DNA from 3 places in the Oerskovia sp. 140933 genome. Region 1 is predicted to be linked to each of the others. Evidence: predicted binding sites of a transcription regulator. Region 1 holds the regulator's gene; each other region holds the start of a gene.
What was found. The regulator HspR, encoded in region 1, represses chaperone genes until heat shock. The targets are predictions, from matches to a motif close to AAGTTGAGTCNNNNNGACTCAACTT.
Positions count from the first base shown of each region.

Region 2: clpB (ATP-dependent chaperone ClpB) is a predicted target of HspR. The motif match lies at 1,495-1,519, and genes of this name have one in related genera.
Region 3: NHG27_RS08520 (Hsp20/alpha crystallin family protein) is a predicted target of HspR. The motif match lies at 1,557-1,581, and genes of this name have one in related genera.

Region 1 covers NZ_JAMXIO010000007.1:101,348-104,617, forward strand. Annotated here, with positions in the region: gene NHG27_RS06020 (hypothetical protein) at 211-978, shown strand; gene NHG27_RS06025 (DUF1540 domain-containing protein) at 1,058-1,366, opposite strand; gene NHG27_RS06030 (heat shock protein transcriptional repressor HspR) at 1,583-2,074, opposite strand; gene NHG27_RS06035 (DnaJ C-terminal domain-containing protein) at 2,151-3,176, opposite strand.
Region 2 covers NZ_JAMXIO010000008.1:50,849-54,118, reverse strand. Annotated here, with positions in the region: gene NHG27_RS06425 (cation diffusion facilitator family transporter) at 1-166, shown strand, start outside; gene NHG27_RS06420 (alpha/beta hydrolase) at 175-1,245, opposite strand; gene clpB (ATP-dependent chaperone ClpB) at 1,570-3,270, shown strand, end outside.
Region 3 covers NZ_JAMXIO010000012.1:53,137-56,406, forward strand. Annotated here, with positions in the region: gene NHG27_RS08510 (SDR family oxidoreductase) at 1-601, shown strand, start outside; gene NHG27_RS08515 (class I SAM-dependent methyltransferase) at 846-1,451, shown strand; gene NHG27_RS08520 (Hsp20/alpha crystallin family protein) at 1,621-2,037, shown strand; gene NHG27_RS08525 (SDR family NAD(P)-dependent oxidoreductase) at 2,167-3,012, opposite strand; gene NHG27_RS08530 (hypothetical protein) at 3,251-3,270, shown strand, end outside.

The DNA.
Region 1 (3,270 bases):
CATCAGCAGGTGAGGCTCTCCCGCTCATCCTAGACGGCAGAGTGCATGGTGTTGCCTACGTCTCACCCGCACTTCACCCTTCTTGTCCGCTTCTCAGGATGACAGAACGGGCCGAGTGTGCTGCATATGCGCCGGTGTGTCGAGCGGATGAAAGATAAACCGGACGGCCGCTGTCGCGTCATGAGGGACGGGTCCGGACGTCTCATGGGTATGGACCTACGACCTGGCTACCCCGAGCCAGCCGTCGCCTCGCTGCTCGACGAGTGGCAGGCGGCCAGCACGAACAGCGTCTGGCTGCGGCCTGGCGACTGGTACCACCCTGCCGTCGAGGCGCTCGTCGAAGCCATCACGGACGCCAGGTGCCCGGCTCCCGCAGCAGAGCGGCTCGGCGAGGCCCGCGGCCGCGACGGCATCAGCATCGGCGAGACGATCGACGACCTCACCTGCTTGTTCGACCTCTGGGGCACGGCCCCCGACGTACGCGTGCTGCGGGCGATCAGCACCGGGTGGGCGGTGGGGAACGAGCTGGTCCCCGGGGCCCCGCCGACCACCGACCCTCGGTCCGGTCTCGTCACGGTCCCGTACCTCGTCCAGCGCCTCCAGGAGACGTACGGGGTGGCCGACCGGCTCGGGGCGCCGGCCTCGACCACCCACTGCCTCGTCATGGTGGACGTCGCGATCGAGCGGATCGACGGGTGGCAGAAGGTCGCTCGCGCGGCGGCCATGGGCAAGGTCCTCTCCGAGACCTTCGGGCTCGGACATCCCGTGGCGACCCTCGGCGGGGGCATCTACGCCGCGCTCTGCGTGCGCACGACCGACCTCGCCCCGCTGCGCGCCGAGCTCCGGCACAGGATCGAGCGCACGGCCCTCACGTTCGGGGTGACCGCGATCCTCCGTCGGCCTCCCCGCATCTGGGTCGAGCCGCTTCCCCCGCAGCACGCCGACGCCGCCAGGATGCTCCAGGATCTGTCGCGCTGACGCCACCACGCCTCGACGCCCCGTCGTCCGGCGAGGGACGAGCGGGGCGTCGAGGGGGCGCGCCGGGTCGGCGCGAGGGTCAGCGGGGGGCGTAGGTGAGGCAGTCCGCGTGGTCGGCACCCTGAGGTCCGGCTCCGACGCGGATCGAGGAGGCGTTGCACTCGAGCGCCTCGTTGTGCGCGCACTCACCCCGCTGGCAGGCGCCGACGTGGGCGATGACCTTCTCCAGGCCGCCCTTGGCGGTCAGCGGGATGAACGTCGCGCACTCGGCGTCGGTGCCGTGCGCGGCGATCGTCACGGCGCCGGCGTGGCAGCCGTGCTCGTGGTTGTATCCGCAGCCGTCGATCGAACACTCGACGACCTGGGGCAACTCCATCAGGCTGCTCATGGGACTTCTCCTTGCTCGAAGGGGAGGGCGTTCAACCGTGCATTTCCTTCACGGTATTCCTTGCCGCATCCCTTGTACAGGAAGCAAGGCCTCACTCACTTCGGCGGAATTCCGCCATTTTTACGTGACGCGGAACGCACGTAAATGCTCGTCGCGGGAATCCGGATGCTGCGGGCCGGGCCGTGGATCGTCCTGTCCGGGCACGTCGACAGAGGGTCAGTCCCCGCGCCCGGGCCGCCACAGGACGAGCGCCCGGGTCTCGGTGTCCTGCCCGCCGACGACGCGCCCGACGTCCTCCGCGCTGCGGCGCCGGACCCGGCGTCCGCGCGGCACCATGACGACGTCGCCGCTCACCCCCGCCGCGAACACGCGGCCTCCCTCGAGCTGCGTCGAGATCGCGTCGAGCCGGGCCTCCAGGCGACCCACCTGCTCCTCGAGCGCCAGGATCCGACGGATGCCCGCCAGGTTGATGCCCTCCTCCTGGGAGAGCTGCTGGACCTCGAGCAGCTTGGCGACGTCCCGCTGCGAGTACCGGCGCCCCCGACCCATGGTGCGTCGCGGCGTCACGAGGCCCAGGCGGTCGTACTGGCGCAGGGTCTGCGGGTGCATCCCCGCGAGCACCGCGGCCTGCGAGATGGCGAGCACGGGGGCGTCGTCGTACGCGTTGAACGGCAGGTGGTTCCCTGCGGGCGACTCGTTCCTGGCCATGCTTGCCTCCTCTCGCTGCTTCGTGCTCCGACCGGTCCGTGCCGCGGGTCCGACCCGCAGCACCGCTACCAGTCCCCTAGTCTGCTGCGCGCGCGAACACGTCGGACCGCACGTCGCCCTCGCCGTCGGTCGCCGCGGCGAGCGCCTCGACGGCCTCCTTGGCGGTCTTCGAGAGCTTCTGCGGCACGACGACCTGGATCGTGACGAGCAGGTCGCCCGTCGCCTTGGCGGTCTTGACGCCCTTGCCCTTGACGCGCAGCGTCCGGCCGGACGGCGTGCCCGCGGGGACCTTGACCTTGACGGGCTTGCCGTCGAGCGTCGGGACCTCGATGGTCGAGCCGAGCGCGGCCTCCGCGAACGTCACGGGGACCGTCAGGCGCAGGTTGTGCTTCTCGTCGACCGAGAACACGGGGTGCGGCGTGACGTGCACCGTGATGACCAGGTCGCCGGGCGGTCCGCCCGCGACACCGGGGCGGCCCTTGCCGCGCAGCCGGATCTTCTGGCCGTCGCGCACCCCCGCCGGGATGCGGGCCGTGATGGTGCGGCCCTCGGTCGTGACGTTGACGGTCGACCCCTCGACCGCGGGTCGGAACCCGAGCGTCGCCGACGAGTGCACGTCCGCGCCGGGCTGCGGGCGCTGGTACCCGGCGTTGGGGCGGAAGCCGGTCTGGCCTCCCCCGCCGCCGAACATCGACCCGAGGATGTCCTCGAAGCCGCCGCCTCCGCCGGTCTGGGTGGAGTACCGCACGCGGCCTCCGCCGCCACCGCCGCCACCGCCACCGCCGAACATGCCGCCGAAGATGTCCTCGAACCCCCCGGCTCCACCGGCGGGACCGCCGGCTCCTGCGGAGAAGCGGGCGCCCCCGCCGGCCATGGCCCGGATCGCGTCGTACTGCTGGCGCTGCTCGGGGTCGGACAGGACCGCGTAGGCCTCCCCGATCTCCTTGAACTTGGCCTCGGCCTTCGCGTCCCCCTGGTTCTGGTCGGGGTGGTAGGTGCGGGCCAGCTTGCGGTACGCCTTCTTGATCGCGGCGTCGTCGGCATCCTTGGGGACGCCCAGCGCGGCGTAGAAGTCCTTCTCGATCCAGTCCTGACCGGTCAAGGCGCCTCCTCTCATCGGTGTGTCACCGGCCCCGGGGCCGGCAGTTCCTGCTTACGTCCATCGGTGTCCTGCTCCCGGTGCCCGACGGCGGAGC
Region 2 (3,270 bases), on a different contig from region 1:
GGTCGCGAGCGTCGACCTCGTCGGGGACGACGACGAGCACCTGGTCGCCGAGCGCATCGACGCCCTGGAGCGCCGCGCGACGTCGGCGGCCGTGATCGTCGGTGCGGTCGTCTCGGTGTCACCCGCGAGCGAGCCGTCCCTGGTGCCGGGCGACCCGAGCCCCTGACGGCGGCCTCAGCCGGGCAGCCGCTCGTCGAGCCAGGTGAACACCTCGTCGAGGAACGCGCTGCGCGCCGGCTCGGGGGACAGGACGAGGTCGTGGGCGCCGCCCTCGATCTCGACGAGCGTCACGTCGTCGCCCAGCCGCGGGGCGCGGTCCTTGATGTGCTGGACGTCCAGGACGCTGTCGGTCGTGAGGATCTCGGGGTGGTGCCCCTTGTTCGGGCCGGACCGTGTCGAGGTCAGGACGAGGACGGGGCACTGCACGTGCAGCCCGCGCGCGACCTGCGCGTGGCCGCGCCGGATCTTGCGCAGCCAGCCGGCCCGGACGGGGAAGCCCTCGTGCGGCTTCCAGCCGAGCTCGTAGGTCCACTCACCGCCCGTCCCGGTGTGCAGGGCCCGCCCGTACGCCTCGTCGAGCGAGCCGACCACGAGCCGGGGGGCGAACCGCCCGACGACGTCGATCACCCGCGTGGAGACCACGCGGTCGAACCAGGACGAGTTGAGGTCGAACCACGGGCTGTTGAGGACGAGGGCCGTGACCTTCCCGGGCCGCGCGTTGGTCCACAGGCTCGCGATGAGGCCGCCCGTCGAGTGGCCGAGGACCACGAGCTCGTCGTGCCCCTCGTCGCGGACGACGGCGGCCGCGGCGTCGAGGTCCTGGGCGTGCAGGCTCAGGTCGGTGACCATGTTGGGGTCCTTGCCGGCCTCGGTCCAGTGCGCGAGCGAGCGGCCGTAGCCGCGCAGGTCGATCGCGTAGAAGGTGTAGCCGTGCTCCTCGAACGCGTCGGCGAGGTGCGTCTGGAAGAAGTAGTCCACGAACCCGTGGACGTACAGCACGGCCCGACGGCGGCGCTCGCCCTCGGCGGGCACCGCGCCGGTGGCCGGGCTCGTCGGGGAGCGGGTGGCCGGTGCCTGGCCCGGCGTGGGCGCCGCGGAGGTGGGCCGTGCACCTGCGGGTGCGGCGCCGTCGGGCAGGGGGGCGACGGCCTTGCGGACGAGGGTCGCCGTGTCCCCGCCGGGGAGGTCGAGCGTGCGGGCGACCCAGTCGGGTCCGAGGACGTCCTGCTGCCAGCCGTGCGTCATGGGTGCTGCCTCTCGGTCGCGGACTCGGGCGGTGCCGCGGTGCCGCCATTGTCCACCGCGCGTGCGGGCCTGTCAGGGCGAGCACGGCCCGGACGTCGAGCCGTCGTGACGGCGCGCGGCCCCCGCCGCGCCGGGGTGCGGTCCGAGGGGTCCGGTGCGATGGTGGCAGGAGGTCCGAGACGTCGCGTCCTCAGCGCCCTGCGGCCCCGCGACACCCCGACGGCGGGGCGCATCGTGACATGACGGACAGAGTTGAGTGGAATAGGCTCAAGTCAGCCCAGTGTTGTTCAGGTAGACCCAGACCCTTGAAGTACCGGAGACCCCATGGACACCAAGTTCACCACCATGTCCCAGCAAGCCATCGGCGAGGCGATCCAGACCGCCTCGGCCGCGGGCAACCCCCAGCTCGAACCCGTCCACCTCCTCGCCGCGCTCCTCACGCAGGAGGGCGGCGTCGCCGTCGGGCTCCTCGAGGCCGTGGGCGCGAACGCCCAGGCCATCGGCCAGCGGGTGCGTGCGGCGCTCGTCGCGCTGCCCACCGCGAGCGGCTCTGCCGTCGCCCAGCCGACGGCCTCGCGCGCGACCTCCGCCGCGCTCGACCTGGCCTCGAAGGAGGCCCAGGGCATGGGGGACGAGTACGTCTCGACCGAGCACCTGCTCATCGGGATCGCCGCCGGCTCCTCGACCGCCGCGCAGATCCTCGGCGACGCCGGGGCCACGGCCGACGCGCTGCGCTCCGCGCTGCCCGCGGTCCGCGGCTCGGGCCGCGTCACGAGCCCCAACCCCGAGGGCACCTACAAGGCGCTCGAGCAGTACGGCCAGGACCTCACCGCGGCTGCGGCCGAGGGCAAGCTCGACCCCGTGATCGGGCGCGACTCGGAGATCCGCCGCGTCGTGCAGGTCCTCTCGCGCCGCACCAAGAACAACCCGGTCCTGATCGGCGAGCCCGGCGTCGGCAAGACGGCCGTCGTCGAGGGCCTGGCCCAGCGCATCGTCGCGGGCGACGTCCCCGACTCCCTCAAGGGCAAGAAGCTCATCTCGCTCGACCTCGCGGCCATGGTCGCGGGTGCCAAGTACCGCGGCGAGTTCGAGGAGCGCCTCAAGGCCGTCCTGGAGGAGATCAAGTCCTCCGACGGCGAGGTCGTGACGTTCATCGACGAGCTCCACACCGTGGTCGGTGCGGGCGCGGGCGGCGAGGGCGCCATGGACGCGGGCAACATGCTCAAGCCCATGCTGGCCCGCGGCGAGCTGCGCCTGGTCGGTGCGACGACCCTCGACGAGTACCGCGAGCACATCGAGAAGGACCCCGCCCTCGAGCGCCGCTTCCAGCAGGTCTTCGTGGGCGAGCCCTCGGTCGAGGACACGGTCGCGATCCTGCGCGGGCTCAAGGAGCGCTACGAGGCGCACCACAAGGTGACGATCGCGGACTCGGCGCTCGTGGCCGCGGCCGCGCTGTCCGACCGCTACATCACGGGCCGCCAGCTCCCCGACAAGGCGATCGACCTGGTCGACGAGGCCGCGTCGCGCCTGCGCATGGAGCTCGACTCCTCGCCCATCGAGATCGACGAGCTCCAGCGTGCCGTGACGCGCCTCGAGATGGAGGAGGTCGTGCTCTCCGAGTCCGACGACCCCGCGTCGCGCGAGCGCCTCGAGAAGCTGCGGGCCGACCTCGCCGACCGTCGCGAGGAGCTGTCCGCGCTGACCGCGCGCTGGGACGCCGAGAAGGCGGGGCACAACCGCGTCGGCGACCTGCGCGCCCGGCTCGACGAGCTGCGCGTCCAGGTCGAGCGCGCCATCCGTGAGGGCGACCTCGAGACCGCGGGCCGCATCCAGTACGGCGAGATCCCGCAGCTCCAGGAGCAGCTCCAGGAGGCCGAGCAGGCCGAGGCGAGCGCCGACGACGCCGCGCTCGCCGAGCAGGCGCCCATGATCGCCGACAAGGTCGGCGCCGACGAGATCGCGGAGGTCGTGTCCGCGTGGACCGGCATCCCCGCGGGCCGCATGCTGCAGGGCGAGTCGGAGAAG
Region 3 (3,270 bases), on a different contig from region 1:
CCGACTGCTCGTCCCCCTGCTCGCGGACCACGGGCACGAGGTGAGCGGGATCGTCCGCTCGGAGTCGCAGCTCCCGCTCGTCGAAGAGCTCGGCGGGACCCCCCTGCTGCTCGACGTCGAGCACGCGTCGACCGAGGAGATCACCGAGGCGCTGCGCGGCCACGACGCCGTCGTGTGGTCCGCCGGGGCCGGCGGCGGGAGCCCGGAGCGGACCTACGCCGTCGACCGGGATGCCGCGATCCGCTCCATGGACGCCGCCGCGGCCGCCGGGGCGCAGCGGTACGTCATGGTGTCGTGGATCGGCTCGGTGCCGGACCATGGCGTCGCGTCCGACAGCAGCTTCTTCCCGTACGCCGACGCGAAGCTCGCCGCCGACGACCACCTGCGCGGCACCGACCTCGACTGGACGATCCTCGGCCCCGGGACCCTGACGAACGACGACGCCACGGGCATGATCACGGTCGACGCCGAAGAGGGGAGGACGTCTCGCGGCAACGTCGCACTGGTCGTCGCACAGGCGCTGCGGTCCCCGTCGACTGTGGGGGAGTTCGTCCGGTTCGTCGATGGCGAAACGCCCGTGCTGGAGGTGTTCGGCCAGTAGCCGCGGACCCCTAGGTGCCGAGAACGGGGTTGAGGTCGCCATGAGGCTGATGACGACCTCAACCCCGTTCTGGACCGCGGGCAACCTCGTGGTCGACGGGCCGTCCGGCCGCTGAGACCGCGGGTCGCCCGCCCCGGACGGCGGCGGTGAGCGCGCAGGACGGAGGTACGGTCGAGGCTCCGCCCGACCGGGCTCCCGAGCCTCGGCCGGGCCCGACCACCCGCCCGACCCCGAGGAGCCACCGGTGAGCAAGGCCAACCCCACGCGCTGGGAGCAGAAGACCGCCGTGAACCCGTCCCACTCGACCTGGTACGTCGAACGGTTCCGCGCCATGGCCGCCCAGGGAGCCGACCTCGCGGGCGAGGCACGGCTCGTCGACGCCATGCTGCCGCGCGGTGCCCGGGTCCTCGACGCCGGGAGCGGACCGGGCCGCGTGGGCGCCGAGCTCGCGGCGCGCGGGCACACCGTGGTGGGCGTCGACGTCGACCCCGTGCTCATCGAGGCCGCCGAGGCCGACCACCCCGGGTCGACGTGGCTCGTCGGGGACATCGCCGAGCTCGACCTGCCCGCCGTGGGGGTCGGAGAACCGTTCGACGTGATCGTGTGCGCCGGCAACGTCGTGACGTTCCTCGCGCCGGGCACCGAGGTCGAGGTCCTGCGCCGCTTCCGCGCCCACCTGGCGCCGGGGGGACGGGCCGTGGTCGGGTTCGGGGCCGGGCGCGGGTACGCGTTCGACGCGTTCTTCGCCGACGCCGCCGAGGCCGGGCTCGAGGTCCAGCTCAAGCTCTCGACGTGGGACCTGCGGCCGTTCGCGGACGACAGCGACTTCCTGGTCGCGGTGCTGGGCTGACGCCCGGCGCCGAACCCGACGTTCGTCAGGCGACTGGTCCCTGGTGCCCGACGAACCTCGGGTTCGGCACCCGGGGGGTGTTCGTCGACGGCGAACGCAGATCTGGAATTGAGCGTAGGCGACTCAAGTTGTACCGGTCAGAGGTTCATCACCGACCGAAGGAGTCACCATGACCACCACCCTCACCACCGGCCCCGCATTCGACCGCGCCCTGCGTGACCTCCTCACCCCGCGCCCCGTGGCAGGCGTCCCGGCCCACGCCGACGTCTACCAGGACGGCGAGGACCTGGTCGCACGCTTCGACCTGCCGGGCATCGACCCCGCCCAGGACGTCACGGTCGAGGTCGAGGGCCGCAAGCTCGTCGTGCGCGGCGAGCGCAAGGACGAGCGTGCCGAGGAGGCCGACGGCCGTCGCGTCCGCGAGGTCCGCTACGGCGCGTTCCACCGCGTCGTGACCCTCCCCAAGGCCGCCGACGCGGACGCGATCAGCGCCCGCTACGACGCAGGTGTCCTGACCGTCACCGTCTCCGGCGTCTACGCCGGCACGACGCCGCAGCGCATCGAGGTCACGACCTCCGCGTCCTGACGGTCCCAGACTCCCGGCCACAGGCCACCCCCCTTCAGCCTGCGGTGCGGTGAGACCGACGGGGCCGGTGCGAGAGCACCGGCCCCGTCGTGCTGTCCACGGTCGCTGGTCGCTGTCGGGCGACCGGTGTCAGGCGGCGGCGCCCGGCTCCCCCGCGTCCGCGACCATGGCCGTGCTCACGTCCCACAGCTCGGCCGCGAGCCGCGCGTCACCCACGAGAGGGTGGGTCGTGGCGACCTTGCGCTTCACGAAGTAGTTCCCGGGCTCCCAGTCGACCCCGGGCGTCGACGTCGCGAGCCACACGAGCGTGTCCGCTCCCTTGGCCGACGACGCCAGGAAGCGGCTCAGCACGCTCTGGTACAGGACGCGCATGCTGCTCGTCGACGTCGCCGCGAAGTTCGTCGCGACCACCCCGGGGTGGAACGCCGCGGCCGAGATCCCGGACGCCCGGTACCGGCGGTCGAGCTCGCGCGTGAACAGGTTCACCGCGAGCTTCGCGTTGCCGTACGCGGTGTTCGGCGCGTACCCGCGCTCGGACTCGAGGTCGTCGAGGTGGAAGTCGCTGAAGATCCGGTGCGCGGCGCTGCTCGTGCTGACGACGCTCGCACGGCTCTCCTCGAGCCGGTCGAGCAGCAGCGTCGTGAGGAGGAACGGGGCAAGGTGGTTGACCTGGAACGTGAGCTCGTGACCGTCCTCGGAGACCTGACGGTCGGCCATGATGCCGCCCGCGTTGTTCGCGAGGACGTCGATCCGTTCGTAGCGCTCCAGGAGGTCCGCCGCGAGCGCCCGCACGTCGCTCAGGCGCGCGAAGTCCGCCACGAGGAAGTCGGCGCCCAGCTCGCGTGCGACGGCTGCGGTCTTCTCGGGCGAGCGCCCGACGACCACGACCTCGTGCCCCTCCGCCGTGAGCTGCCGGGCGGCTGCGGCGCCTATCCCGTCGCTCGCCCCGGTGATGACGATGGTCCTGCGCGCCATGGTTCTCCGCATCGTGTGGTGTCGTGGCTCGAGAGCGGGCCGGCGTGACCGTCTCGCGCGGTCGCCCCGCTCCCTTCGGAGCCTAGGTCGCCGGGCTGCTGCGTCGCACGGCGAGCGACGGTCGTCACCCCGGCTCGCGGTCGCCCGCCGTGGCCGGGATCGAGCCGCGTGCCGCCCGCTCGACGGCGGCTGGGCAGCATGCCCGGCGACGTCGGGCGAACGGTGCAACGCTGGGGCGATGGACCAGATCGTCTCCTC